Regions from separate parts of the Streptomyces sp. NPDC045431 genome, predicted to be linked through region 4. Evidence: riboswitches for the same ligand, from Rfam matches in the RefSeq annotation. Region 4 holds a riboswitch; each other region holds the start of a gene.

Region 1 (7,186 bases), on a different contig from region 4:
ACGCGTTGAAGAACAGGTTCAGCACGAGGGCGGTGAGACCACCCAGCGTAATGCCGCTGTCCAGCACCGCCCGTACGTCGTCCGGCATGCGCTCGAAGAACGGCTTGACCGTCGTGGGCAGCATCGCCGCGCCGAGGCTCACCGCCAGGATGATGGCGTTGCGCTCCTCGCGCAGGTCCACCTTGGCGAGGATCTGGATGCCGACCGCCGCGACCATGCCGAACATCGAGATCGCCGCGCCGCCGAGCACGGGGTGCGGGATCGCGGCGACCAGGCTGCCGGCCTTCGGCAGGAGCCCCAGCAGGATCATGAAGACACCGGCGGCCACCACCACGAAGCGGCTCACCACCTTGGACATGCGGACGAGTCCGATGTTCTCCGCGAATGCCACATAAGGGAAAGAGTTGAATATTCCGCCCAGCATCGTGGAGACGCCGTCGGCCCGCAGCGCGCGCGTGACGGTGTCGCTGTCGACCTTCTTCCGGGAGATCTCGCCGATGGCGTACACGTCGCCGGTCGTCTCCACCATCGTGATCAGCATGACGACGACCATGGCGATGATGGGCAGCAGCTCGAACTGCGGCATGCCGTAGTGGAAGGGCGTGGTGACGCCGAACCAGTCGGCGTCCGCCACCGCGTCGAAGTGTGCGTCCCCCAGGAGCCAGGCGACGGCCGTCCCCACGACGAGCCCGATGAGCACGGCGAGGCTGCCGAGGAACGGCTTGCCGAGCCGGACCACGACCAGGATCAGGAGCAGGGTGCCGAGCGCGTAGGCGAGGTTCTTCCCGGAGCCGTACGCGGGGTCGCCGATGAGGTGGGAGCCGCCGGCGGCGTTCTGGAGGCCCACCGGGATCAGCGTGATGCCGATGATGGTGAGGATCGTGCCGATGACGACGGGCGGGAAGTACTTCACCAGCCGGCCGACGAACGGCGCGAAGAGGAACGTGGCGATGCCGGCCGTGATGACCGCGCCGTAGACGACCAGCAGACCGGCGGTACCACCGCCCGCGCCTATGCCGATCGCGACCATGGGGGAGACGGCGGTGAAGGTCACGCCCTGCACCAGGGGCAGGCGCGCACCGATCCGCCAGACCCCGAGCGCCTGGATGATCGTGGCGATGCCACAGGTGAGCAGGTCCGCGTTGACCAGGTGGACCAGCTGCTCGTCGGAGAGCCCGAGGGCGTTGCCGAGGAGTACGGGGACGATGACGGCCGCCGCGTAGAACGCGAGGATGTGCTGGAAGCCGTAGAGCGTGAGCTGCGGGAGGGGGAGCAGTTCGTCGACGGGATGCGTCTGCGTCCCGGAGTGCCGTCGGGAGACTCGTGCCATCTCTGCCTTGCCTTACGAGAGGTAGGTGAATGAGAGAGGAGCCGACGCCTCGGAGCCCGGAATGTGTCAGGACGAGGCCTCGCCGGCCCGTACGGAGCCGACGTCTGGCGGAGTTGCCGACACCACGTCGCCCTGCACTGAGATGTGCGTCCTGGTTGGAGGACTTTCCTTCGATCGGCATGGCGAAGCCGCCTTGCGCATGAGATCCGCAGGTGGAGCCGATCGGGGCGCTCACCTTAGTTGACGTCGGACGTTCCTCGCGAGTAACCGGCACGACACTCACCGCTCCCCCGCCCCACAAGACGCACCTTTCGCCCGAACATCTCTGGTTTCACACATGTTCGTCCGACTCGCCTCGGTTCTCCGATAAGGCGACCCCGAGGGCGATTTGCTCGCGCCGTGACATGACTCACCTCCCGTTATTCGGGGTGCACGTCCTCCGCACCGCATTTCCCCTGCTGGGACAGGGAATTGACTTTCCGGCAGAACTCCCTTCATGGCATTTCCGTAATCGCGCGTGCGCTCTTCACGACTTGTTCCGGCCCGAGGCTCTCGCTTACCGTCACCGCAATCCGGTCGGACCGCCGAATCCTGCCGCCGTCCGGAAACCGCACCCACCCACCACCGACGTACGGCAGGAGCGGGGGAACCAGGTAAGCCGCCGGTCCGTGTATACGGAACGGCTTGGGGTGAAGTCATGTGCGCACGCGGTCGCGTGCGGATACGGCCGGGCATCTCCAGCCCGAACCCGACAGCTCACCTCGCAGGCGACGGAGAGGAATCCGCCATGCCCGCACAGGGTAAGCACCGCCGCCCCAAGAACAATCCGCTCGCCCGCCGTGTCGCCGCCGCGGGCACGGGCGGCGCCGCACTCGCCCTTCCCCTCTTCGGCGCGACCGCAGCCGAGGCGGCACCGAACGCGGTGCCGAACGCGGTGCCTTCCGCGGCCGTGGAAAAGGCCCCGGCGAAACCCGCCACCTATACCGTGGTCGCGGGTGACACCCTTTCCGAGATCGCGGCGGACCGTGGCGTCAGCGGCGGCTGGAAGAAGCTGTACGAGGACAACAAGTCGGTGGTCGGCGACAACCCGTCGCTCATTCGCCCCGGCATGAAGCTCACCATCGGCGCGAAGGCCAAGGCGAAGGCCGCGCCCGCCGCGCCCGCCGCCGCCGAGCGGGCCAGCCGCTCCACCGTGCGGCCGGCGCTCGCGAAGCCCGCGACGTACGCGAACAACCTCGACGGCTGGATCAAGGAAGCGCTCGCCATCATGGCCGAGCGCGGCATTCCCGGCTCGTACGACGGGATTCACCGCAACATCATGCGCGAGTCCTCGGGCAACCCGCTGGCCATCAACAACTGGGACTCCAACGCCGCCGCGGGCACCCCGTCCAAGGGCCTGCTCCAGGTCATCGACCCGACGTTCCGGGCGTACCACGTGCCCGGCACGTCGACCGACCCGTACGACCCGGTCGCCAACATCACCGCGGCCTGCAACTACGCGGCCGACCGGTACGGGTCGATCGACAACGTCTTCGGCGCCTACTGACGGGCGCCTACTGACGGGGGACGGTCGCCCCGCCGCCGGACCGTACGGCTTCCACGACGGCGTCGTGCAGCACGCGGCTGGCCTCCTCCGACGAGCACGGCACGGGGCTGCCGCTCATCGGGAACCAGTCGGAGGCCCCGCTGTGCTGCACGGCCACCCGCGCCTCGCCGTCGACCCAGGTCGTGTGCACGTCGAGTTCACCGGTGATGACACCGACCGTGTCGGTGCTCACGCCACCGCGTCCGGCGTAGACCCGGACCGTCGTCCACGATGCCCATGTCACGTTCCCATGCTGACCCCGCTCCGCCGGTCGCGCGACCGGCGGGGCGGGGCGGTTGCGTGAAGGAGCCGTGACGCTACGGCGCGTGGTCAGCGCACGGCCACGAGGACGTGGTTGTTGCCGAACTGCCAGACGGCTCCCGCCTCCTCGAAGCCCGCTTCGCGCAGCAGGGCGAGGTGCCCGGAGAGGGTCAGGTCGTTGCCCTCGCAGCGCGGGTGCCGGTGGTGGCGGTGGGCGGAGAACAGGGCGGCCAGCTCCGGGTCCGCGGCGACCCCGGACCACCAGGTCTCCCAGTCCTCGTCCGCGACGGCCGGTTCCCGCTCGGCCCGGCGCCGCCCGATGTGCAGGGCCAGCTCGCCGACCTTGGCGGAGTCGGGACAGATGTGGTCGCAGTTGACGAGGACCCCGCCGGGGCGCAGCCGCCCGGCGAGGTCGCGGTAGACCCGGCGCAGGGTCCGTTCGCTGAGGTAGTGCAGCGCCGTCGTGGAGACGGCCGCGTCCACCGGCCCGTCCGTCCCGGCGGCGTCGAGCCAGCCGGGCTCGCCGATGACGGCCTCCACGTACCGCACGGCCGGTCCGTAGTAGGCCCGGCCGAGCTCCAGCAGGCGCGGGTCGGCGTCGACCGCCACGACCCGGGCGCGGGGCATGCGGCGGGCCAGTCGCGCGGCCAGCGAGCCGGGCCCGCTGCCCAGGTCGAGGACGAAGGGCGCCCGCCGCTCCGCCGTCACGCCCTCGACGACGTCGGCGATGACGGTGAACGCCTCCTCGCGGTCGACCGCGTAGCGCTGCTGCTGCCTCTCCCAGCGGTCCACCCATCGCGCGGCCGCCACCGTACTGACACTCATGTCCTCTCGCGCCCCTGCCTTCTCACCACACCTCTAAACGGTCATGGAAATCATTGCAGACTGGCGAGCGTGGCGAGGAGCCCGTCGATCTCCTCGGGTGCGTTGTACACGTGCAGGCTGATCCGCACCGAGCCGTCCTCCGGGTCCGTCCCCGCCTGGCAGTGGCTGTCGGAGCGCACCATGAAGCCGTGGCTGTAGAGGATGAAGCCGAGGTCCTGCGAGCCGATCCCGCGGTGCCGGAAGGTGACGATGTGTCTGCGGCGCTGCACCGTGGAGGCGGCGTCCAGGCTGGAGCGGCAGCCGAGCACCTCGTAGGCGTCCATCCGGGCCAGTCCGTCGGTCAGCCGGGCCGCCAGGGCCACGGTCCACCGTTCGATGCGGTCCGTGCCCGCCTCCTCCAGCCAGTCGAGGGCCGCCGTGAGGCTGACGACACCGGCCGTGTTCGGGGTGCCCTCCCAGCCGCCCGGCCGGAACTCCGGACCGCGCCGGCCGCGCGTCCAGATCGCGCCCGTGCCGGGCAGGGCCAGCGCCTTGTGGCCGGAGAAGACGACGAAGTCCACGTCGAGCTCGGCGACCGAGACGGGCAGGTGGCCCACGCTCTGGGCGGCGTCCAGACAGATCGGCACGTCGGGGCCGACCACCGCGCGAACGCGGTGGACGTTCATGTCGGCGCCGTAGACGTGGTGCACGTGGGTGGCCGCGACGAAGCGGGTGCGCGGGCCCACCACGCGGGCGAGCGCCTCGGGGTCGTAGTCCCCCGAGCTCGCCTGGTACGGCAGCTCCCGCAGGTGTATCCGCACGCCCTGCCGGGCGAGCAGCCGCTCCGTCTCGCGCCACGGCGCGAGGTTGGCCTGGTGGTCGGCGAACGGCACCACGATCTCGTCACCGTCGCGGAGCAGCTCCGGCAGCCAGTCGCGGGCGACGGTGCGCAGCCCCTCCGAGGCCCCGCTGGTGAAGTGCACCGCCGAGCGCTCCGGCTCCGGGTCGCCCAGGAACCGCTTGACCCGGTCCCGGGCGCCCTCGACCAGCGCGGTGGTGTGGTTGGCCCACGGGTAGGAACCGCGGCCCGCGTTCGCGTTCGAGGTGGTCAGATAGGTGTGGGCGGCGTCGAGGACGGCCCGCGGCTTCTGGGCCGTGGCCGCGCTGTCCAGGTACGCCGACTCGGGATGGGCCGCGATCTGGGGGAACTGGGCGCGCAGCGGGCGCTGCCACTCCGCCAGCTCCTTCAGGTCGCCCTCGGTGTCGTGTCCCGTCTCGTGCGCCATGTCAGTCACGCACCAGGGGCGCGCCCGCGTCACGCCACGCGATGATGCCGCCCGCGAGGCTCCGGACGTCCGGATGCCCCATGCGCGTCAGCAGCGCCGCGTACCGGGCGGACTTCTCCCCGACGGGGCAGGCGAGCAGCACGGGCCGGCTCTTGCTGAACGGCAGGCCGCCGCGGACCAGTTCGTCGAAGAGCTCGTCGACGATGTTGACGGAGCCGTCGATGTGGAGGGCTCCGTACGCGAACGGGCCGCGCAGGTCGACCACGAGGGGGTTCTCCGCCGCGATCCACTTGCGGGCGTCGACGACGTCGATGACCGTGGCCGAGCGCACCTCGCCGTCCGAGAGCGTCGCCACGGAGTTCTTCGCCGGCGGCAGGCCGAACAGCTCGGGCCGGCGCTTGCGGACGTAGCCGAGGTAGCTCTCGACACGGTCGCAGACGATGAAGACGGCCGTGCGGCGGCCCCCGGCCCCCTCCGCGTCGAGCGCCCGCAGGTGGCGCACGGCGCCGTGGTAGGCGGCACCCCCGGTGGGCCCGGCGAGGATGCCGCAGCGGCGGACCAGCGTCAGCATGCCGTCGATGGCGTCGTCCGCGCCCACCGTGTCGAGGGTGTCGTACGTCGCCGGGTCGAACAGGCCGACCTCCTGGACCTCGTCGATGGTGCGGATGCCGGGGATGAAGTCGGACTTCTCGGCGACGAGCCCCACGATCCCGACGCCCGGGGCGTGTGCCCGCAGTGCCCGGGCCACGCCCGAGGAGGAGCCGGCGGTGCCCACGCAGGCGATGAACCAGTCGGGGGCGCGGCCGTCGAGGTCGGCCACGATCTCCGGGCCGGTGCCCTGGGCGTGCGCCTCGGTGTTGCGGGTGTTGAAGTACTGGTCGGTGTGGAGGTGGGCGCTGCCGGGTGCGCCGAGCCGCTGGTGGAAGAGGGTGAGCGGGTCGTCGGTGGCGGTCGGGTCGAGGCACTCGCTCTGCCCGGGCAACTCCTCGATCTCGGCGCCCAGCAGGAGGAGCAGGTCCTTGATCTCGGGTATGCGCATCCGGTTGGTGACGCTCTTGAACCCGAGGCCGTGCATGCCCGCGATGAGGGCGAGCGCCTTGGCGGTGTTGCCGCTGGAGAGTTCGACGATCGTCTCGCCGCGCTCCCGGGCCCCGGGGAGGCCGTCGCGGACCATGTTCCAGGCGGCCCGGTCCTTGACCGAACCGAAGGGGTTCATCATCTCCAGCTTCGCGTAGAGGTCGATGCTGCGCAGTCCGTGCACGGCCGGGTCGATGCGGACCAGCGGGGTGTCGCCGATGGCGTCGGTGATGCTCTCGTACCTCATGCCTGTGGTCCCCCAGGGGGTGTGTGCGGCCAGTACTGTTCGTCGAGGCACCAGTGCCAGGAGCCGTCGTCGGCGCGGTGGACGGCGACCTTGCGGGCCACGGGCTGCCGTTGCGCCCGGGTGGCGCCGAAGTCCATGCAGTAGCCGGCGGTGTTGGCGAAGGCGAGCAGGTCGCCGGGGCGCGGCAGCCGGGGCAGGAAAACGGTTCTTCGGGTGATCAGGTCCGCCTCCAGGCAGAGGTTGCCCATGAGGTGGACGCCCACGGGTTCCGGTGGACCGGCGGGCGCGGGGTCCCGGGGCACCAGGACGGGGTCCATCAGGACGCCGTGGTCCTCCAGGCTCACGTCGCCCGCGTTCATCGCGAGGCGTACGAGGGTCTCGCCCGCGTCCGTACGGCGCACCTCCAGCACCCGGGCGAGCGACAGCCCGCACTGGTCGGCCAGCGCCCTGCCGGGCTCGGTGTACAGGTCGTGGAGGCTCTCCAGGAGCAGCGTGCCGAGCGGGCGATCCAGGCCGGGGGCCGGGCGGGAGAGCAGTTCGTCGAGGTAGGCGGCGCCGGTGACCTCGCGGTGGGCCGGGTACAGGCCGAGCGAGCC
Region 2 (7,186 bases), on a different contig from region 4:
GGAGCTGCCCGACGGCGCGGTGCCCGGCGAGGACGGCCGGCCCGTCCCAGCCGCCGGGCACGCCGGGGCCGTACGCCAGCTCCTGGTCCAGCAGGGCGCGCCCGCCTCGGCGCACGGTGAGGCGGGTGGCGAGGGTGCCGGGGGCCTCGCCGTGGCGGCCGAGGACCTGTTCCTCGCGCAGCACCAGCCGTGCGGTGTCGGCGAGTTCGACGGTCGTGCGCATGCGGAGGAGCGAGCCGTGCGCGGAGATCAGCTGCTCCGGCAGCCAGCGCAGCTCCGCGTCCCGGCCGACCGCCAGGCGGACGTCGTAGTGCGCCTCGTCGGCGACGCGGCCGGGCAGGGCGACCGTCGCGGCCGCCGAGTCCACGGTGAGCCGCGCCCCGTCCCGTACGTCCGCCTCGACGGCGAGCCGGTCGCCGCCCAGCGGGGCGGTCATCGCGCCGACGACGGTCACCCGGTGGTACGGGCCGGCGGCCCGGGTGCGGCGCAGGGCGAGCGGCCCGTCGCTCTGGAGGACCGGCAGCCCGGCGGGGGTGGCGACGATCCGGGCGGTGGCGACGACGCGCGGGGTGGCGACGGTCCGAGGGGTTGCGTGGAGGCTCATGCGGTCCAGGCCGCGAGCTGCTCGCGCACCCAGGCGGCGACGGGCGCGACGCCCTGCTCGCCGGTGAGCGAGGTGAAGGCGACGGGGAGGTCGCCGCGCTGCTCCTTGGCGTCGCGGGCCATCCGCTCCAGGTCGGAGCCGACGTACGGGGCGAGGTCGGTCTTGTTGATGACGAGCAGGTCGGCGGTGGAGACGCCGGGGCCGCCCTTGCGGGGGATGTCGTCGCCGCCGGCGACGTCGATGACGAAGATCTGGGCGTCGACGAGGCCCTTGGAGAAGGTGGCGGTGAGGTTGTCGCCGCCGGACTCGACGAGGATCAGATCGAGCGGGCCGACTGTGCCCTCCAGGTCCTCGACGGCTTCGAGGTTCGCGGAGATGTCGTCGCGGATCGCGGTGTGCGGGCAGGCGCCGGTCTCCACGGCCTGGATGCGCTCGGGCGGCAGGACGGCGTTGCGCAGCAGGAACTCCGCGTCCTCGCGGGTGTAGATGTCGTTGGTGACGACCGCGAGGGACAGCTGGTCGCGCAGTTCGCGGCAGAGTGCGGCGACGGTGGCGGTCTTGCCGGAACCGACGGGGCCGCCGAGGCCGATGCGCAGGGCACGGCGGGTGCCGTCGGGGCGGTGGGCGTCGGCGCTGACGGCGGCGGGGCCGTCGTGGGTGTGGTCGAGGTGCACGGGGAGCTCCTTGTGACGAGGCGAGTTACGAGGCGAAGAGGCGTACGGGCCAGGCGGCGTGCTGTTCGGCGGTGATGTCGAGCAGCGGCGCGGAGGCGGCGGGCAGCGCGTCGATGCCCTGCCGGGCGGCGTCCGCGGCGCGGGCGGCCACCTCGTCCATGGCGGGGGCGAGGCGGGCCAGCACGGCGGTGGCGTGGAAGGGATCGAGGCTCAGCAGGCGGACGGCGGCCGTGGCGGGGCCGCTGACCGTCTCGTACGCGACGCAGTGCGCCGCGTCCTCGGGCCCGAGCCCGGCCGCCCGCGCGGCGATCCCCAGCACGACCGGCTGGTGCGCGCCGCGCGGGAACGCCCGGGCGAGCGCGTCGAGTTCGGGTCCCGGCCAGGTGGCGCGGGCGGCCCGCAGCATCTGGCGGCCGAGCTTGCGGGCGGTGGCGCGCAGCGCGGGCGAGGGGGTGCGGGCGTCGGCGGCCTCGTCGAGGGCGGCGGGGTCGAGGCCGAGGGCGGCCGCGGCGGCGAGCGCCGCGGAGGTGAGGCCCGTGGTGTGCAGGCGGCCGCGGCAGAAGGCCTCCAGGTCGCGGGCGTCGCGGAGGCGCCCCGCCTTGACGGCCGGTTCGGCGCCGCCGGAGTGGGCGTGGCCACCGGCGGGGAACCGGCCGTCGGCGAGGACGAGCAGAGCAGCGCGGGACATCGGCGGCGACCTCAGAAGAGGAAGTAACGCTGGGCCATGGGCAGTTCGGCGGCGGGCGCCGGGTCGACCGGCTCTCCGTCGATCGTCACCGTGAAGGTGTCGGCGTCGACCTCGACGCGCGGCAGGGCGTCGTTCTCCCGCATGTCGGCCTTGGTGACGCCCCGGGTGCTCTTGATCGCCGTGAACCCCTTGTGCAGTCCGAGCCGTTCGGGCAGGCCGTCGTCGAGGGCGCTGTGCGTGACGAAGTTGTACGAGCCCGCCGCCGCGGCCCGGCCCAGTGCGCCGAACATGGGGCGGGGCATGACCGGCTGGGGCGTGGGGATGGACGCGTTGGCGTCGCCCATCTGCGCGTACGCGATCTGCCCGCCCTTGATGACGGTCTGCGGCTTCACCCCGAAGAACGCCGGGTCCCAGAGCACCAGGTCGGCGAGCTTGCCGGTCTCGACGGAGCCGATCTCGTGGTCGAGGCCCTGGGCCACGGCCGGGTTGATCGTGTACTTGGCGACGTAGCGGCGTGCGCGGTGGTTGTCGGCGCGGCCGTCGCCGGGCAGGGCGCCGCGGCGGCGCTTCATCACGTGGGCGGTCTGCCAGGTCCGCAGGATCACCTCGCCGACGCGGCCCATCGCCTGGGAGTCGGAGGAGATGATCGAGATGGCGCCCATGTCGTGCAGGATGTCCTCGGCCGCGATGGTCGAGGGCCGGATGCGGGACTCGGCGAACGCCAGGTCCTCGGGGACGGCCGGGTTGAGGTGGTGGCAGACCATCAGCATGTCGAGGTGTTCGTCGAGCGTGTTGACGGTGTGCGGGCGGGTCGGGTTGGTGGAGCTGGGCAGGACGTACGGCTCCGAGACCACGGTGATGATGTCGGGGGCGTGACCGCCGCCCGCGCCCTCGGTGTGGTACGCGTGAATCGTGCGGCCCGCGATGGCGGCGAGGGTGTCGCCGACGAACCCGGCTTCGTTGAGCGTGTCGGTATGGATGGCCAGTTGGGCGCCGGTCTCGTCGCAGACGCCGAGGCAGGCGTCGATGACGGCCGGGGTCGCCCCCCAGTCCTCGTGGATCTTGAACCCGAGGGCGCCGCCGCGCAGCTGGGAGTGCATCGCCTCGCGCGACATCGTGTTGCCCTTGCCGAGCAGGCCGATGTTGACGGGGTACGTCTCCAGCGCCTCGAACATCCGGGCGAGGTGCCAGGGGCCGGGGGTGACGGTGGTGGCCTTGCTGCCCTCGGCGGGGCCGGTGCCGCCGCCGACGAGGGTGGTGATGCCGGAGGTGAGCGCCTGTTCGACGACGGTCGGCGAGATGAAGTGGATGTGCGCGTCGACGGCGCCCGCGGTGAGGATCTTGCCGTTGCCGGCGATGATCTCGGTCTCGGGGCCGATGACGAGGTCCGGGTGGACGCCGTCCATGGTGTCGGGGTTGCCGGCCTTGCCGATGCCGGTGATGCGGCCGTCGCGGATGCCGATGTCCGCCTTGACGACGCCCCAGTGGTCGAGGACGACGGCGCCGGTGATGACGGTGTCCGGGGCGCCCTCGGCGCGGGTGGTGCGGGCCTGGCCCATGGATTCGCGGATGACCTTGCCGCCGCCGAAGACCGCCTCGTCGCCGGAGCGACCGGGGCCGCCGGAGCGGTCCTCCTCGATCTCGACGAGCAGGTCGGTGTCGGCGAGGCGGATCCGGTCGCCGGTGGTGGGGCCGAAGAGGTCGGCGTACTGGGGGCGGGCGAGCTCAGCCATCGAGGGCACCTCCGGTCTGTCCGCGCAGGCCGGGGACGACACGCAGGCCGGCGAGCGGGACGAGTTCCACGTCGACGGGGATGCCGGGCTCGAAGCGCACGGCGGTGCCGGCGGCGATGTTGAGCCGCAGGCCGCGGGCGGCGGGGCGGTCGAACGCGAGGCCCGGGTTGACCTCGGCGAAGTGGTAGTGGGAGCCGACCTGCACGGGGCGGTCGGCGGCGTTGAGCACGGTGAGGCGGGTGACGGGGCGGCCTTCGTTGAGGGGCACGGGCTCGTCGGCGTAGAGGATCTCTCCGGGGATCATCGGTGGCGGGCCCCGTCAGACGATCGGCTCGTGGACGGTGACGAGCTTGGTGCCGTCCGGGAAGGTCGCCTCGACCTGGACGTCGTGGATCATCTCGGGGATGCCCTCCATGACGTCGTCCCGGCTGAGCACCTTGCGCCCGGACGCCATGAGCTCGGCGACGGTCCGGCCGTCCCTGGCCCCCTCCAGGATGTGCGCGGTGATGAGGGCGACGGCCTCGGGGTGGTTGAGCCTCACCCCGCGTGCCCTGCGCTTCTCCGCCACGTCGGCAGCGACATGGATGAGCAGGCGCTCCTGCTCGTGCGGGCTCAGTTGCACGTTTCACCTCACATGTTCCCGCCCGGCACGACCCCGGGCGGCAGCGGGACCCTATCCGGCTTCAACACTCTGTTGACCTGCGGAAACGATTGTGAGGGAGAGATATTTCAATCTCGGGCAGAAGTTTTTCCAGCAGGTTAACTACCGCTTTGCCTGGCCATGGGACACGAGCGGCCACCCGCCGGGCCCGCAGCGCGGGTCGTATACGAGGCGCGGCCGCTCGCCGGGCGGTACGGGTGCGCCCGTGCCGCCCGGCGAGCCGCGGTGCCCGCCTCAGACGGCCAGGCAGCTCGCGCCCGGGACCTCCGAGGGGAGGGCGGGCGCGGCGGGGTCGACGATGGTGGTCAGGTCGGTCGCGCTGGTGGTGACGCAGTCGAGGACGGCGGTGGGGTCCGGCACCGCCACCGCCGAGGCGGTGGTGACGGTGGATCCGAGGAGTGCGATGGTTCCGAGGACGACGGCCGCGATGCGACGCATACGGGTTCCCTCCCTGTGGCGGGGTGACGGGTTCTGACTCGCCGGTTGGCTCGAGTCGGCCCCTGGCTACCCACCCCCACACCCCGGATACGCGCCCGGTCACCCGCACGAGGACGATGAAACGATCCCGCACGCTTCCGACCCCCGGAGTGGGGTCAACCGGGCGCTCGGCGGGCGCACGGCCGCACCGCGGGAGCACTGCGCTCGACGCATGACCACGGGAGGGCGAGGCGCACACCCGGACGCTGGCGCGTGCGCCGTGCGTTCTCGATGGCGAATGTCGGGCTGCGCGGATGACGCCCCCTCAGGAGCCCGCCTGATGAGGGATTTCGGCGTAGCACGGATGGGCGCAGAAGGGCCGATGAGCCACCCTCGTTCGGCGTACGCAAACGAGGGAATTACGCACTGTACGAGTTGCGCCCATGGTGTACGCATCTGGCGGAACATCACCTTCCGCCGCTGGTCCACGGATCATCAATCGGCCGTCGCGTCGCGCCAAAACGCCTCTGTCCACTCGAATGGATCAGTCGTGAGGAGCCTCACAAACTTCCGTTTCGACTCGGAATTTCGCCCTGTCATGGGTCAAGATCCCTTCGACGACAAGCCCCCGCCACCGCGGCGGGGCGGCCCGGGCGGACGCCGAGTCCTGCCGCCGTCCGGACGACTGGTCGACAGGAGTGGATCGGCAGGAGTGGAGGACCCAAGCAGTCCGGGGCGAGCGCACCATGGCCGCCCCTTGGGGTGAAGCCGCGTCAGCGGCCGGGCAACTTCGCCAGCCCGAACCCGACAGGTCATCCTTCACAGGCGGCTGACGAAGGGTTGCGCTATGACCGCGCAGATTCATGTCCCGTCTCTGCTGTCCCGAGCCGGTGCCGTCTCGGCACTGACGCTCGCCGCCGTCGGCGGCACCATGCTGGCGCCGGGCGCCGTCCCCCAGGCCGAGGCCGCCGCCGCGACGCACGCCACGAAGGCGCTGAACGTCGCCGCGTCGAAGAAGGGCTCCCCGTACGCGTACGGGGCAGCGGGCCCGTCCCGGTTCGACTGCTCCGGCCTCACGCTCTACTCGTACAAGAAGGCCGGCAAGACGCTGCCGCGCACCGCGCAGCAGCAGTACAACAAGACCCGCCACATCTCCACGTCGCAGCGGCAGAAGGGTGACCTGGTCTTCTTCCACTCCGGTGGACGCGTCTACCACGTGGGCCTGTACGCCGGGGACAACAAGATCTGGCACTCACCGAAGTCGGGTTCGGTGGTCAAGCTCGACCGCATCTGGTCGAAGTCGGTCTACTACGGGCGCGTGCGCTGACGCGACGGCTCGTACGCCCCGTACCGCACGCCCAGGCGGTACGGGGCCGCCGCCGTACCGGGCGGGCGCTCAGCCCCGGACGGGGACGGACCAGGGCAGGGCGATCCACACCGTCTTGCCGCCCTCACCGGTCGGAGTGACCGTCAGGCGGCCACCGCGTTCGGCGGTGAGCCAGCGGATGATGACCATGCCGCGGCCGTTGTCCTGCTGCACGGCCGCGGGCAGGCGCTGCGGCCAGCGCGGGTGGCTGTCGGTGACACCGATGCGCAGCTGCTCGTCCCGTTCCAGCCGGATGTCCACCGTGAAGGTCGGTGACTGCCCGAAGGTGTGCTGGACGGCGTTGGTGGTGAGCTCGGAGACGATCAGCCGTACCGCGTCCGCCGTGTCGGACTCGGCCGGCAGGCCCCATTCGGTAAGAACGTCCGCCACGTATCTGCGGGCTGCGGAGACCGAGGCTGGATCGCTCGGCAGAGTGACGGATGCTTCCTGGTGGTCTGCCATGGCGACGCTGTCCCTTTCCCACCGGGGCCGGACTCCGACAGGGAGCGGATGTTGTGCGAGGACGGCCTCGGATTGCGCTTCGCGCCAGAGTGCCACTTATGTCGCCCCAGGTGGGGCCGATCCCCCAAGATATGCATATATCTGTCGCTCGAAGCGGTGAACCCTGCTACGCGAGAGCGGTTCCGGCGGGCAGACTGGCGGGTTGGTCCAGCGTTCCGGAGGGCGGGAGGTGGGGCTGTCGTGCGGGGCACGCGGCACGGTCCGGCGGTGCGGCGCCGCAAGCTCGGCGAGGAGTTGCGGCGGCTGCGCCTGAGAGCCGGGCTCACCAGCCGGGACGCGGCCCGGCTCGTCGGCTGGCACCAGTCGAAGGTCAGCCGGATCGAGACGGGTGCCAGCGGGGTGACGGGCGAGGACGTGTCACGGCTGCTCGACGCCTACGGCGTACGTGAACCGCGCCAGCGCGCGCTGGTGGAGGCCCTCTCCGGCGCGGCCGCGGACGGCGGCGGCACGGGGTGGTGGCACGCGTACCGGGGCGTGCTGCCGCCGCAGTACCAGGACTTCATCAGCCTGGAGTCGCAGGC
Region 3 (7,186 bases), on a different contig from region 4:
ACGCGGGCTGCCCACCACCGTCGTCGACCCGCGCTGGGTCAAGCCGGTCGACGATCAGCTCGCGCCGCTGGCCGAGATGCACCGCCTCGTCGCCGTCGTCGAGGACGGCAGCCGCGCCGGGGGTGTCGGGAGCGCGGTCGGGCAGGCGCTGCGCGACGCCGGGATCGACGTACCGCTGCGCACCTTCGGCATCCCGGAGCAGTTCCTGCCCCACGCCAAGCGCGGTGAGGTGCTGGCCGATGTCGGACTCACCCCCGTCGAGATCGCCGGACGGATCAGCGCCGCGCTGGGCAGCAGCACCGCGCCGGCACGCAAGGAGAACGAAGCATGAGCAAGAAGTTCGATCTGGCGGCGCTGCTCGCCGACCGCGGCGCCGAGCGCTACGACCTTCACGCCCGGCACCTCAACCACCAGCTTCCGCGCATGCTCCACACCATCGGCTTCGACAAGGTCTACGAGCGGGCCGAAGGCGCCTACTTCTGGGACGCCGACGGCAACGACTACCTCGACATGCTCGCCGGCTTCGGCGTGATGGGCGTCGGCCGCCACCACCCCGTCGTCCGCAAGGCCCTCCACGACGTCCTCGACGCCGAGCTGCCCGACCTCACCCGCTTCGACTGCGCCCCGCTGCCCGGCCTGCTCGCCGAGAGGCTGCTGTCGTACTCGCCGCACCTGGACCGCGCGTTCTTCTCCAACAGCGGCACGGAGGCGGTGGAGACCGCGCTCAAATTCGCCCGGTGCGCGACCGGCCGGCCGCGCGTCGTCTACTGCGCGCACGCCTTCCACGGCCTGACCACCGGCTCCCTCTCGGTCAACGGCGAGGACTGCTTCCGCGACGGCTTCGCCCCGCTGCTGCCCGACACCCCGATCGAGCTCGGCGACCTGGACGCGCTGGAGCGCGAGCTGAAGCGGGGCGACGTGGCCGCCCTCATCGTCGAGCCCATCCAGGGCAAGGGCGTGCACGAGGCGCCGCCCGGCTTCCTGCGCGCCGCCCAGGAGCTGCTCCACCGCCACAAGGCGCTGCTCATCGCCGACGAGGTGCAGACCGGGCTCGGCCGGACCGGCGACTTCTACGCGTACCAGCACGAGGACGGCGTCGAGCCGGACCTGCTGTGCGTCGCCAAGTCGCTGTCCGGCGGCTACGTGCCGGTCGGCGCCACCCTCGGCAAGGACTGGATCTTCAAGAAGGTGTACTCGTCGATGGACCGGGTGGTCGTCCACTCGGCCAGCTTCGGCTCGAACGCCCAGGCCATGGCGGCCGGCCTGGCGGTCCTCTCCGTCCTGGAGGACGAGGAGATCGTGGCCAACGCCCGGCTCACCGGTGAACTGCTGAAGACCCGGCTCTCGGCGCTGGTGGACCGCTACGAGCTGCTGCACGACGTACGCGGCCGGGGCCTGATGATCGGCCTGGAGTTCGGCCGCCCGTCCTCGCTGGGCCTGCGCAGCCGCTGGACCATGCTCCAGGCTGCCCGCAAGGGGCTGTTCGCCCAGATGGTCGTCGTCCCGCTGCTCCAGCGCCACCGGATCCTCACGCAGGTCTCCGGGGACCGCCTGGAGGTGATCAAGCTGATTCCGCCGCTGATCATCGGGGAGCGGGAGGTGGACCGGTTCGTGGCCGCCTTCACCGCCGTCATGGACGAGGCCCATGCGGGCGGCGGCCTGATGTGGGACTTCGGCAAGACGCTGATGAAGCAGGCGGTCGCCAACCGCTGATCTTTTTGCCTCCGAGGCAAGAAAATTGCCTCTCGGGTCTCTTCCTGGCGCAATGGGGGCATGACCACCCCTGCCGGGGCTCCGTCCCCGGAACCGGAAGACCGGAGCGAGCCGCTGCCGGACGTCGCGCCCCGGCTGCGCGAGCTGCGCCGCCGCCGCGGCCTCACCCTGGAGTCCGCGGCCCGGCGCGCGGACCTGTCACCCGCGCACCTCTCCCGCCTGGAGACCGGTCGGCGCCAGCCCTCGCTGCCCATGCTCCTCGGCCTCGCCCGTGTCTACGGTACGACGGTGTCCGAGCTGCTCGGCGAGGTGCCGCCGGAGCGCGACCCGATCGTCCGCGCCGGGCGCGCCGAGCCCGTGGAGGCGGACGGCTGGACGTACCACCAGGCCGGCGGCGCGGGCCGCGCCCTGCAGGCCCTGCGCGTGGAGGTGCCGTACGCCGCCGGGCAGAGCGATCTCGTACGCGTCCACCCGGGGGAGGAGTGGCTGTACGTCCTCACCGGCCGGGTACGGCTCGTGCTCGGTGACGTGGTCCACGTCCTGGACCCCGGCGACAGCGCGCATTTCGACTCGCTGACCCCGCACCGCATCGCCGCGGCCGGCCGCCGCGGCGCCGAGCTGCTCTTCGTGCACACGCTGCTGCGGAGCGCCGCGGCAGACCTGTGCCTCGGCGGCACCGGCACCCACCGCTGACGGACCCCCGGAGAGGGAGAACCCCATGTCCTACGAAGTGAAGTTCCCGCGCGGGCTCGTCATCCGGCTCTTCGCCTACCTGGTGGCGGGCCACCTCTTCGCGGCGTTCCTGTACCTGCTCTTCGCGCTGGGCACCGGCTGACGGCGGCCCGCCCGGGCCCGGGGCTCAGCCCGCGTCGACGAGCCGCTCGCGCAGCCGCTCCCGCGTCTCGGGCGCCAGCTTCAGGCCCTCGGAGAGGTACCGCTCGGTCGTGCCCCAGGTCTCCTCGATCGTCGCGAAGGCCGCCCCCAGGTACTCCAGGCGCGCGTCGAAGAGCGGGCTGAGCAGCTCCATCACCTCGGGCGACATACCGGCCGGGGAGCTGTCGCTGCGGTGCACCTTGTAGCGGCGGTGCGGGTCGTTGGACTTGAGGTAGTCCGCCTCGATGGCCTCCCGCTCCACGCCGACCGCGAGCAGCGTCACCGCGATCGACAGCCCCGCCCGGTCCTTGCCCGCCGCGCAGTGCATCAGCGCCGGGACGCTGTCCTCGGCGAGGGCGTGCAGCACACGGCTGTGCTCCGCCGTGCGCTCCTTGATGATCATGCGGTACGACTCGGACATCCGCGCCGCCGCCTGGCCGTCCGCGAGGATCGAGCGCAGCTGGTCGAGGTCGCCGTCACGGACCATCCGCCAGAACTCGGCGCCGTCGGCCGGGTCGGTGAGCGGGATGTTCACGTTCCGGACGCCGGGGAGCTCGATGTCCGGGCCTTCGAGCTTCTGGTCGGCGGCGTTGCGGAAGTCGAAGATCGTGTGCAGCCCGAGGGAGCCGAGGAACGCCGCGTCCTCACCGGTGGCGTGCGCCAGGTGGCCGCTGCGGTAGAGCCGCCCGTGCCGGACGCGGAGCCCGTCCACCGTCGGCAGCCCGCCCACGTCCCGGAAATTACGCACACCGGACAGATCGGGCTCGCTCGACGGGGCCTGCGGCACCTGCTGCGTCACGGGGACTCCTCCGCGTCTGACGTCGGCGCCGGCCGCCGACGATGTCGCGATCCGACGATACGACATTGGGTTCCCGGGGCAATCATCCGCGCGGCCGTGGCCGCGGCCGCCGCGACGGCTCGTCGAGGTATGACGCTTCTGTCCGTATTGGGGCGTTCGGCATAACCTGCCCCGATAGCAAGGGAGATGGGTCTCGGCACGTGAGCAGCGTCATAAAAGTGACCGTCCGTGGCCGGGCTTCTTCCACAATTCCCCTGCACCCAGCGGGAATTCATGATCCGTAATCCACGGAGGGTGACCGGTATTCCGTAGCGGTACGGCGCAAAGGAATGCACGAGGGAAAGCGGCGGCTTGTTCGCGCCGACCCGGCTGTCCTACGGTCACCGCAATCCGGCCGGACCGCCGAATCCTGCCGCCGGCCCGGAATTCAGCACCCACCCACGTGTGGCAGGAGCGGGGGACCCAAGGTAAGTCCGCCGAGCCCGGAATTCCGGGACCGGCTCGGGGTTAAGTCGCGTCACCACGCGGCCGGGCATCTCCAGCCCGAACCCGACAGCTCACCTCGCAGGCGCCGGAGAGGAATTCGCCATGCCCGCCAAGGGTAAGCACCGCCGTCCCAAGTCCAGCACGCTCACGCGTGGTTTCGTCGCCGCCAGCACCGGTGGCGCGGCCATCGCCCTCCCGCTGCTCGGCGCCACCGGTGCGCACGCCGCGGAGCAGAGCGCCGCGCCGGCGACCGCTCCGCAGCAGGTCGTCGCCGCCGCGCAGACCACCCAGGCCGCCGCCAAGCCCGCGCCCCGTACGTACACCGTGGTCGCCGGCGACTACCTCGCCAAGATCGCCCACAACAAGAACGTCAAGGGCGGCTGGCAGAAGCTGTACAAGGACAACCGCGAGGTCATCGGCGAGGACCCGTCGCTGATCCTGCCGGGCATGGAGCTCACCCTCGGCGCCAAGGCCGCCCCGGCCAAGGCGAAGCCGAAGGCCGACGAGGACCGCAGTGAGGCCCGCGCCTCCCGCTCCGCCGCCAAGCCCCAGGCCCCGGCGGCCAAGGCCGCCCCGGCGCAGTCCGCCCCGAAGAGCAGCGCCTCGGGCTTCACCGCCCCGGTCGACTCCTCGATCACCACCCCCTACCGCGCCTCCGGCTCCATGTGGTCCTCCGGCTACCACACCGGTGTCGACTTCGCGGCCTCCTCCGGCACCAGCGTCAAGGCCGTCGGCCCCGGCACCGTCGTCTCGGCCGGCTGGAGCGGCTCGTACGGCAACGAGGTCGTCATCAAGCACACCGACGGCACCTACTCGCAGTACGCCCACCTCTCCCAGCTCTCCGTCTCCTCCGGCCAGAGCGTGAGCGGCGGCCAGCAGATCGGCCTCTCCGGCTCCACCGGCAACTCCACCGGCCCGCACCTGCACTTCGAGATCCGCACCAGCCCCAGCTACGGCTCGGACATCGACCCGCTGGCGTACCTGCGCCAGCACGGCGTCTCGATCTGACGCACCGTCGGCACACCGCCGATCCCGCCCCGCCCGGCACCGTGCCCCACGGTGTCGGGCGGCGGCGTATTCCGGCTTGGGTGAATCTTGACCGGTGGCGTATCTCACGCTACGTCAACCCCTCCTTACGGTCGCGTAGGTCACATGGAAGGAGGCAGGATGTGCTCCCGTGGCAGACGATTCGACCTTCAGAGACAGTGGCGTATTCGGGTCGTACGTGGCGATCGGTGACAGCTTCACCGAAGGCGTCGGAGACCCCGGACCCGACGGGACGTTCGTCGGCTGGGCCGACCGCCTGGCGGTGCTGCTCGCCGACCGGCTGCCCGAGCCCGACGACTTCCGGTACGCGAACCTCGCCGTACGCGGCCGGCTCCTCGACCAGATCGTCGAGGAGCAGCTCCCGCGGGCGAAGGAGCTCACCCCTGACCTGGTGACCTTCTGCGCGGGCGGCAACGACATCATCCGGCCGGGCAGCGACCCCGACGACGTGGCCGAGCGCTTCGAGCGGGCCGTCGCCGATCTGACCTCGGTGGTCGGCACCGTGCTGGTGACGACCGGCTTCGACACCCGCGGCGTGCCGGTGCTGCGCCATCTGCGCGGCAAGATCGCCACGTACAACGGCCATGTGCGCGCCGTGGCCGACCGCTACGGCTGCCCCGTGCTGGACCTCTGGTCCCTCAAGACCGTCCAGGACAGGCGGGCTTGGGACGCGGACCGGCTCCACCTGTCCGCCGAGGGCCACACCCGTGTCGCCCTGCGCGCCGGGCAGGTCCTGGGCGTGGAGGTGCCCGCCGACCCGGACCAGCCGTGGCCGCCCCTGCCGCCGCGCGGCACCCTGGAAGTGCGCCGCGACGACATCCAGTGGGCCCGCGAGTTCCTGGTGCCCTGGATCGGCCGCCGCCTGCGCGGCGAATCCTCCGGCGACCACGTCTCGGCCAAGCGCCCGGACCTGCTGCCGCTGTAGCGAGCCGGACCCGCACCCCCGGCTGTCACACCCCCCGCCCATAATGGGAGGCCCGAGCCCTGGAGGTGCCGTGACCGGCTCCGACGCCACGCCCACGCGACCGTCGTGGTCCCGGCCGCGCCCGCTGTGGCCCGCCGCCTTCGGCGCGGACCCGGCGGGGGAGCGCCTGGAGCGCATCCGCCGCTCGCCGCACTTCGCGGACGGGGTGTTCCAGAACCCCGTGGGCGCCCGGCACAGACCCTCCGGCTCGGCCGTCGAGTTCGCGAAGACGTACTTCGAGAAGGAGGGGCGCAGGCGCCGCTCGCCGGCGGGCACCATCCCCGTGCACCCCACCACCGTCGCCGACCTCGCCCGGCCCCCGGCGTCCGGGCTGCGCCTGACGTGGCTCGGGCACTCCAGCGTGCTCGCGGAGATCGACGGCGTCCGCGTCCTCTTCGACCCGGTGTGGGGCGAGCGGTGCTCGCCGTTCCCCTTCGCCGGACCCCGGCGGCTGCACCCCGTACCACTGCCCCTGGCCGCGCTCGGCCCGGTGGACGTGGTGGTGATCTCCCACGACCACTACGACCACCTGGACCTGCCTACCATCCGCGCCCTCGCCGCCACGGACACCCTCTTCGCGGTCCCCCTCGGCGTCGGCGCCCACCTGGAGCACTGGGGCGTGCCGGCGTCCCGCCTGCGCGAGCTGGACTGGCACGAGTCGACGGAGGTCGGCGGCGTACGGCTGACCGCCACCCCGGCCCGCCACTTCTGCGGGCGCGGCCTGCGCAACCGGCAGCACACGCTCTGGGCGTCCTGGGCGGTCGCCGGACCGGAACACCGCGTCTACCACAGCGGCGACACCGGGTACTTCCCGGGCTTCCGGGACATCGGCGCCGAGCACGGCCCGTTCGACGCCACCATGATCCAGATAGGCGCGTACAGCGAGTTCTGGCCCGACATCCACATGACCCCCGCCGAAGGCGTCCGCGCCCACCTGGACCTCCAGGGCGGGACCGCGGCGGGCGTGCTGCTCCCGATCCACTGGGGCACGTTCAACCTGGCGCCACACCCGTGGGCGGAGCCGGGGGAGTGGACGAGGGACGCGTCCGAGGAGGCCGGCCAGGCGGCGGCGTTCCCGCGGCCGGGTGAGCCGTTCGAGCCGACGGGGCGGCTGCCCGAGGAGCCGTGGTGGCGCGGGGTGTCCCACCCTGTCGCTCACCCGTGGCGCCGGCCCCGGCCGGCGAAGGCACCTTCCGAGGCACCCGGGCACGATCTCGACCTTGCGGGTGGTCGGTGACGCCGAGCGAGGGATGACCTCGGCGGGATCGTAGGCGCTGTTTCCATGGCGCTTCGGGGTCCAGGGC
Region 4 (7,186 bases):
ACGTCCCCCGCCGCGTCCGACCGCACCATCCTGCTGGGCTCCTTCTCCAAGATCATGGCCCCCGGCATGCGCCTCGGCTACCTGCGCGCCCCCGCGGCCATCCGCCGGTCCTGCGTCATCGCGAAGCAGGCCGCCGACCTCCACACCTCCACCGTCGACCAGGCCGTGGCCGCCCGCTACCTGCGCGACAGCGACCTGGACGCCCACATCCGGACCATCCGCGACGCCTACCGGGAACGCCGCGACGCCCTCCTCGACGGCCTGCCCGCCGCCCTGCCCGCCGGCAGCCGCTGGAACCACCCCGCCGGCGGCATGTTCGTCTGGGCCCGCCTGCCCGAGGGATCCGACGCCACCCAGCTCCTCAAGGTCGCCATCGGTCACGAGGTCGCCTACGTCCCCGGCGCCCCGTTCTTCGCCGGCGAGCCCGACCCGGCCGCCCTGCGCCTCTCCTTCACCACCCACTCCCCCGAGGAGATCACCGAGGGCCTGCGCCGTCTGGCCAAGGCGTTCGCGTAATCCGCACCCCCGAGTCGCGTCATCCACGTGCCCCAGAAGGGATTCCCATGCCCACCGAGTCGGCCACCCTGGTTGACGACGCCCCGATGACCCCCGCCGCGCTCAACGACATGATCGCGCGGGACTTCCAGGACTACGCCGCCTGCGAGGTCACCGAGGCCACCGGAACCCGCCTCACCATGGAGGCCGACGGCACCCGTCTGCGCACCCGCCCCGGCGGCACCATCTCCGGTCCCGAGCAGGCCGCCCTCGTGGACCTGGCCGCCTTCCTGCTCATCAACGCGCGCCTGGGCCGCCCGACCCCCATGGCCCTGACCAGCTCCCTCCAGATCAGCTACCTCAGCCGCCCCCGCCCGGGCCTGCTCCACACCCGCGCGGAGATGGCCAAGTTCGGCAACCGCCTCTGCGTCGTCCTCGCCGAACTCCGCGACAGCGCCGGCACCCTGGCCGCCACCGCGACGGTCACCTACTCCGTGCCCCGGTAGCCCTCGGGCGTGCGCCAGGTGGCCCGATCCGGGCCGCCGGGCGGCAGCGCCCGGCACAGTGCCTCCAGGGCGGCGCCGTAGGCGTGGTCCGGCGGGGTGGCGTAGCCGACGACCAGGCCGTCCGGGTGCGGCCCGGTGGCCGCCGGGTGGCGGAAGGCGGCGAGGCCGTCGAGGGCGATGCCCTGCCAGGTGGCCGCCTTCACCGGTGCGCGGGGGTGAGCAGGACCGCCCGTACGCCACCCGGGAGGGAGGCCAGTTCCCCGGTACGCGCACCGTCCTCGTCGAGCCCGAGCGGAACCGTGCGGACGCCGGCGGCCTGGAGGAGCGCGCGGTGGAAGCCGAGCCCGTACGACTCGACCGCGAGCGGCCCGCGCAGGACGCCGCCGCCGAACAGCAGCCGCAGCGCGTGCGCGAAGCCGGAGCAGACGACGATGCGCTCGGGGTCGGTGTACACGCCGCGGGCGCGTGTCAGGTAGGCGGCGAGCGCGGTGCGCAGTTCGATCCGGCCCTGGGGATCGCCGGGCCCGAAGGCTTCGTTCGGGGCGGCGTTCAGCGCGCGGCGGGCCGAGGTGAGCCAGGCGGCGCGGGGAAAGGAGGAGGCGTCGGGGGTCCCCTGGCGCAGGTCGTGGCGGGGCGTAGGGGTGGCGGCGGGGAGGGCCGGGGACTTCTTCGGGACACGGGGCGGCTTCACGGGCGCGGCGCGTTCGGCGACCCGGGTGCCGGAGCCCTGGCGGGCGGTGAGCCAGCCCTCGGCGACGAGTTCGGCATACGCGTCGGCGACCGTGTTGCGGGCCAGGCCCAGGTCGGCGGCGAGCGAGCGGTACGGCGGCAGGCGCGTGCCGGGGGCGAGCCGGCCGTCGCGTACGGCGTCGCGCAGGGCGGTGGTGAGCGCGGCGCGGCGGCTGCCCGTGGGGGACAGCTCCAGGTGGAGGTCGGCACCGATGCGTTCGGCTGCTTCGGACCAGGGACGGTCCGGTGAATTGACCCGAGATTCCGGCATGGAAATGCACCCTACAAGGGGTCTTTCCGGCCCGTAGATTCATGGTCATGACGAAGACGAACACGCACACGGACACCGTTTCCCGGATCAACTTCGCGAAGGCCGCACCTCAGGCGTTCAAGGCCCTGATCGGCTTCGACGCCGCCGCCCGCGAGGGCCTGGACCCCGCCCTCGTCGAGCTCGTACAGATCCGCTCCTCCCAGCTCAACGGCTGCGCGTACTGCCTGCACATGCACACCACCGACGCCCGCAAGGCCGGCGAGAGCGAGGAGCGGCTGCACATGGTCGCCGTCTGGCGGGACGCGGCGCACTTCTTCACCGAGCGGGAGCGGGCCGCCCTCGCCCTGACCGAGGCCGTCACGCTGGTCGCGGCCGGGGGCGTGCCGGACGAGGTGTACGCGCGCGCCGCCGCCCACTTCGAGGAGGGCGAGCTCGGGCGGCTGCTCGCGCTGATCTTCACCATCAACACCTGGAACCGCATCGCGATCAGCACCGCGAAGGTGCCGGGTGCGTGAGGGTGCCGGCTGCGTCGCCCGAGGGTGTCGGCTGCGGCCGTCGCGGGAGGCCGGTCGCGGGAGGCCGGTCGCGTAAATGGAGATGATCTTGCTCCGCATGGCGTAAGGTGGTGTTCACCGACGCGGGGTGGAGCAGCTCGGTAGCTCGCTGGGCTCATAACCCAGAGGTCGCAGGTTCAAATCCTGTCCCCGCTACTGATGACGAAGGCCCGGTGCCACAAGGCACCGGGCCTTCGTCGTATGTGCATGTCGTACGCCCTGGTCGCCCGGTCGGCCGATGGCGGGGCGTCGTGCGGCGCGGCTCCGGACGGCGTGCGCGCGGCCCGCCTACCGTCCGTAACCGTGGGCGACAACGGCGACAGGACCTGGAGTCGGAGCGCGCGGCGCGCGAAGGTGCGCCGCTTCCTCCGGGTGGTGCCCGTCCTGATGATCGTCGGCGGGGTGGTGTTCGACCTGCTGACGCCGCCCCGGTTCACGGCCGTGCCGCTGTTCACCGCCGCCCCGCTCGTCGCCGCGCCGTTCTTCACCGCGCGGATCACGCTGGTGGCCGGGACCGCCGCCCTTCTGGCGCTGGCCGGACTGCGCCTCCACAGCGGCACCCTGGACGAGGCGCCGTCCGTCACCGAGCTCGTCACCCTGGCCACGGTCTCGGCGTTCGCGCTGATGATCAACCGGGTCGTGCGGCGCAGCGATGAGCGGCTCGCCTCCGCCCGCGGCATCGCCGAGTCCGCCCAGCGCGCCGTGCTGCCGACGCCGGCCGAGCGGATCGGTGGCCTGCGGGTGGCGGCGCGGTACGAGGCGGCGCAGGCGGACGCGTTCATCGGGGGCGACCTCTACGCCGTGCAGGACACGCCCTACGGGGTGCGGCTGGTGGTCGGGGACGTACGGGGGAAGGGGATGGGCGCCGTCGAGGCGGTGGCGGTCGTGCTCGGGGCGTTCCGGGAGGCGGCCGAGCAGGAGAGCTCGCTGGAGGGGGTGTCGCAGCGGCTGGAGCGGGCGCTCGCGCGGGAGGGGACCCGGCGTGACGGGCTCGACGCCTTCGAGGGCTTCACCACCGCCGTCCTGGCCGAGGTGGCGCGCGGCGACGCGGTGGTGCGGCTGGTCAACCGCGGCCACCCGGAGCCGCTGATGCTGTACGCCGACGGGGGCCTGAAGCGGCTGGAGCCGACCGAGCCCGCGCTGCCGCTCGGGATGGTGGACCTGGGGCCGTGGCCCGACCGCGCGGACGAGGTGCCGTTCCCGCCCGGGGCGACGCTGCTCTTCTACACGGACGGGCTCTCCGAGGCGCGGGACGCGGGCGGGGCCTTCTACGAGCCGGCGGAGTGGCTGGCGGGGCGGAGCTTCGCGGGGCCGGGGGAGCTGCTGGACGCCCTGGTCGAGGACGTACGGCGGCATACGGGGGGCGGGGGGACGACCGACGACCTCGCGCTGCTCGCGGTGACCAAGCCCCAGGGGCAGCGGGCCGGGACGGTCCCGCACGGAGGGTGATCGGCGTGGAGCGCTCCGCATAACAGTTGACGAACCGTCAGGAAGTGTGGTGAGGCCCACGGGGCGTGAGGGGCAGTCAACTTGGCTGCTAATGCCCGTTTGTGGGGCGGTATGCCAGGGGCTAAGTAGTTAATGATCAGTAGGAACAGCTTGGAAACACGGCCCCGCGTCTATTAACGTTCGATAACGCAGCGCGGTCGTCCCAGCCGACGCAAGAGCGACGGCACCGTGCGCGCGCGCCGAATTCCGCAAGGGAACCGGGGAACCACCACCTTGGGGTGAATCGGGCCGCATCGCGGCCTGAAGGAGACCTTCCTGCTCCGAACCCGTCAGCTAACCCGGTAGGCGAGAAGGAAGGAAAGGAGTGCGCCCCCGTGGCGTCCAACAGGCCTGCCCCCGAAGCGCCGTCTGCCCCATCGGCCTCCCCGGCCCCTCATTTCGTCGATGCCTTCGGTCCGGGCCCCGGTTCCGGTTCCCCCGCTGAGAGTCAGGGTCAGTGGGAGGAGTGGAACCCCACCGAGGACACCGTCCGTCCCGTCCGCGGCCGCCATCGCGTGGTCAAGCAGCGCGGCGGGCTGGCCCGTAGCTCCACCGTCCTGGGTGTGGGCGTCATCGCGGCCGTCGGCGCGGGCGGGATGGCCACCGCGCAGGACAAGCCGCCGGTCTCCATATCCCTGCCCGACCTGCCCGGTGCGATAGCCGACAGCCTCCCGGACGCCGAGTCCATGCCGGGCATCGGCTCCCTGCTCTCCGACGACGGCGCCGATGACGGTGCGGACGGGTCCGACGGATCCGGCGCCTCCGCCGACGCCCAGCCGGCCGCCGCGCCGCTGACCACCGGGTCCTCCGCCGCCGAAGGGTCCGCCGGGGACCGCGCCGACAGCGGTGCGAGCGCGGGCGAGGCCCTGCGGGCCCGCATCCTCCAGCAGGCCGAGCAGCAGCAGGCGTCCGCGGACGCGGCGGCGAAGCTCGCGGCCGAGAAGGAGGCCGCCGAGCAGGCGGCCGCCGCGGCCAAGGCCCAGCAGACCGCCGCCGAGAAGGAGGCCGCCGCCGAGGCGAAGGCCAAGGCGGAGGCGGCGGCGAAGGCCGAGGCCGCCGAGGCCGCCGCGGCGGCCAAGGCGGAGGCCGAGCGCCTGGCCGAGCTCGCCGGCAGCTACGCGCTGCCGACCTCCTCGTACACGATCACCTCCACCTACGGCCAGGCCGGCAACATGTGGTCCTCCGGCTACCACACCGGCCTCGACCTCGCGGCCCCCACCGGCACCCCGGCCAAGGCCGTGCACGGCGGCACCATCAAGTCGGCCGGCTGGTCCGGCTCGTACGGCTACCGGATCGTCCTGGAGCTGGAGGACGGCACCGAGGTCTGGTACTGCCACCTCTCCTCGATGACGGTCGGCGCCGGGCAGAAGGTCGGCACGGGCGAGACCATCGGGCGCGTCGGCGCGACCGGCAATGTGACCGGGCCGCACCTGCACCTGGAAATCCACACGGCGGGCGGCGCCGGCGTGGACCCGCTGGCGTGGCTGCGCGGCAAGGGCCTGACGGTCTGAGGCCCGGCCCGCCCGCCTGAGGCCTGCCACTCCGCTGCCCCCTGCGGCCCGGCCCCCTGAGGCCTGGCAGTCCGCGGCCCGGCCCTGAGGCCCGGCCGCCCCGGCACTCCGGTGGCCCTGGCGTTCCACCCCCCGACGCCAGGGCCGCCGGTCTCCCTGTTCGGTCCGCCGCGCCCGCGCAACGCCGCTCAGACCCGGTACGGGTTGTAGCCGTCGTAGTCCCGGTGCGGAGGCGGCACCCACACCCGGCCCGTCGCGCGCGCCGCGTACGTCAGGGCCGGGCCCGCCACCGCCTTGCGCTGCCACAGGTGGTGCAGCAGCTCCTGCTCCCGCGCCACGAAGTCCGGGTCCGCCGCACCCCTGCGGGCCCGGTGGCGCAGGAACGCCAGCGTCGTCGCGAACGCCTCGTACTCGCCGACCGCCCGTGCCGCCGCCGGGCCGAAGGAGCGGGCCGCGTACCCGCGGGCCAGGCCGCGCGCCCGCATGGAGGCCAGCGCCAGCGGCTCGGTGGGCGAGAGCCAGCCGGCCGCCGCGTACGCGGGCAGCTCGCCGGATATGGTGCGCAGCTCGCGCTGGCGGGTCCAGATCACCAGCCAGGTCATCAGCCCGAAGGCTGGCAGCATGAACGCCGCGTAGACCGCGTAGAACCCCCAGGGGCCGAAGAACGACACCGAGCCGTTCCACATCGCGTGCATGCCCATCGCCAGCAGGAGCCCGAGCAGGGGCAGCGCGATGCGGCGTACGCGCTTGCGGCGCGCGCTGACGGCGGCGATGCCGAAGCCCAGGCCGGTGAAGACCGTGAACAGCGGGTGCGCGAAGGGCGACATCACGACCCGTACGAAGAAGGTCGCGGCCGTGACCGAGGCGAGGCCGGTCGCCCCGAGCTGCTGGTCCTCCCCGAAGGCGTTCCCCAGGTACAGGATGTTCTCGGTGAAGGCGAAGCCGGTCGCCGTGAAACCCGCCGTCACGACGCCGTCGACGACGCCCGTGAACTCCCGTCTGCGGAAGAGGAACAGCAGCAGCACGGCGACGGCCTTCGCGGTCTCCTCCACCACGGGCGCTATGACCGTCGCGCCGATCGTGTCCGCGGCCGTCGGATCGGCGGTGGCGGTGGCTATCCAGCGGTGCGCGAAGGTGTTCGCGATGATCGCGACGAGCGCGGCGGCGAAGGCGCCCCAGGAGAAGGCGAAGATCATGTTCCGCCAGGGGGCCGGTTCCACCCGGTCCAGCCACCGGAACGCCGCCAGGAGCAGCGGCACGGGCAGCAGGGCGAGCCCCAGTCCCACCAGGAAGCCCTCCGTGCCGGTCTGCTCCCGCACCAGCGCCAGGATCACCAGCCCGCACAGCGCGAGCACGGTGAACACCGAGCCGAGCCGCACCACCCGGCTGCGCCACAGGCGCCGCGGTTTGTAGCGCCAGCGGGCGCGCTCGGGCACGGCCTCGAACGACGGCTCGGGGTCGTACGCCGGGACAGCCGGCTGGGCCGGCTGTCCCGGGTGCGCCGCTTGTGCCGGTTGCGCTGCCTGCGCTGCGGGTTGCGGGAACGAGTGGGTCACACAACGACCCTAACGACGACCACTGACAGCCCGCGACGCTTTGGTTACGGCTGCGAGTCCGCGCGCTCCGCCCGCC

What was found. A riboswitch is a leader RNA that binds a small molecule or an ion and turns the genes downstream of it on or off. The one in region 4 is predicted to bind cyclic di-AMP.
Region 1: it holds a riboswitch for cyclic di-AMP, as region 4 does, so the genes downstream of both, AB0A69_RS19995 (LysM peptidoglycan-binding domain-containing protein) here and AB0A69_RS33275 (M23 family metallopeptidase) in region 4, are expected to answer to the same signal.
Region 2: it holds a riboswitch for cyclic di-AMP, as region 4 does, so the genes downstream of both, AB0A69_RS14770 (C40 family peptidase) here and AB0A69_RS33275 (M23 family metallopeptidase) in region 4, are expected to answer to the same signal.
Region 3: it holds a riboswitch for cyclic di-AMP, as region 4 does, so the genes downstream of both, AB0A69_RS04615 (LysM peptidoglycan-binding domain-containing M23 family metallopeptidase) here and AB0A69_RS33275 (M23 family metallopeptidase) in region 4, are expected to answer to the same signal.

The regions. Positions count from the first base shown of each region.
Region 1 is NZ_JBEZAQ010000009.1:37,635-44,820, reverse strand. It holds gene AB0A69_RS20000 (nucleobase:cation symporter-2 family protein) at 1-1,330, opposite strand, end outside; cyclic di-AMP (ydaO/yuaA leader) riboswitch at 1,943-2,113, shown strand; gene AB0A69_RS19995 (LysM peptidoglycan-binding domain-containing protein) at 2,118-2,876, shown strand; gene AB0A69_RS19990 (hypothetical protein) at 2,884-3,159, opposite strand; gene AB0A69_RS19985 (class I SAM-dependent methyltransferase) at 3,246-4,001, opposite strand; gene AB0A69_RS19980 (aminotransferase class V-fold PLP-dependent enzyme) at 4,052-5,266, opposite strand; gene AB0A69_RS19975 (pyridoxal-phosphate dependent enzyme) at 5,268-6,590, opposite strand; gene AB0A69_RS19970 (Y4yA family PLP-dependent enzyme) at 6,587-7,186, opposite strand, start outside.
Region 2 is NZ_JBEZAQ010000005.1:241,616-248,801, forward strand. It holds gene AB0A69_RS14735 (urease accessory protein UreD) at 1-604, opposite strand, end outside; gene ureG (urease accessory protein UreG) at 601-1,278, opposite strand; gene AB0A69_RS14745 (urease accessory UreF family protein) at 1,304-1,966, opposite strand; gene AB0A69_RS14750 (urease subunit alpha) at 1,978-3,699, opposite strand; gene AB0A69_RS14755 (urease subunit beta) at 3,692-4,003, opposite strand; gene AB0A69_RS14760 (urease subunit gamma) at 4,019-4,321, opposite strand; gene AB0A69_RS14765 (hypothetical protein) at 4,595-4,798, opposite strand; cyclic di-AMP (ydaO/yuaA leader) riboswitch at 5,439-5,620, shown strand; gene AB0A69_RS14770 (C40 family peptidase) at 5,625-6,104, shown strand; gene AB0A69_RS14775 (ATP-binding protein) at 6,174-6,605, opposite strand; gene AB0A69_RS14780 (helix-turn-helix transcriptional regulator) at 6,846-7,186, shown strand, end outside.
Region 3 is NZ_JBEZAQ010000002.1:52,618-59,803, reverse strand. It holds gene dxs (1-deoxy-D-xylulose-5-phosphate synthase) at 1-331, shown strand, start outside; gene AB0A69_RS04635 (aspartate aminotransferase family protein) at 328-1,713, shown strand; gene AB0A69_RS04630 (helix-turn-helix domain-containing protein) at 1,774-2,406, shown strand; gene AB0A69_RS04625 (DUF6126 family protein) at 2,432-2,548, shown strand; gene AB0A69_RS04620 (tyrosine-protein phosphatase) at 2,573-3,385, opposite strand; cyclic di-AMP (ydaO/yuaA leader) riboswitch at 3,811-3,969, shown strand; gene AB0A69_RS04615 (LysM peptidoglycan-binding domain-containing M23 family metallopeptidase) at 3,974-4,879, shown strand; gene AB0A69_RS04610 (SGNH/GDSL hydrolase family protein) at 5,049-5,843, shown strand; gene AB0A69_RS04605 (MBL fold metallo-hydrolase) at 5,968-7,119, shown strand.
Region 4 is NZ_JBEZAQ010000034.1:15,442-22,627, reverse strand. It holds gene AB0A69_RS33305 (PLP-dependent aminotransferase family protein) at 1-516, shown strand, start outside; gene AB0A69_RS33300 (PaaI family thioesterase) at 564-1,001, shown strand; partial or broken gene AB0A69_RS33295 (aminotransferase class I/II-fold pyridoxal phosphate-dependent enzyme) at 983-2,001, opposite strand; gene AB0A69_RS33290 (carboxymuconolactone decarboxylase family protein) at 2,043-2,516, shown strand; tRNA gene AB0A69_RS33285 (tRNA-Met) at 2,638-2,711, shown strand; gene AB0A69_RS33280 (PP2C family protein-serine/threonine phosphatase) at 2,943-4,004, shown strand; cyclic di-AMP (ydaO/yuaA leader) riboswitch at 4,232-4,367, shown strand; gene AB0A69_RS33275 (M23 family metallopeptidase) at 4,379-5,554, shown strand; gene AB0A69_RS33270 (PrsW family intramembrane metalloprotease) at 5,743-7,110, opposite strand; gene trmB (tRNA (guanosine(46)-N7)-methyltransferase TrmB) at 7,155-7,186, opposite strand, start outside.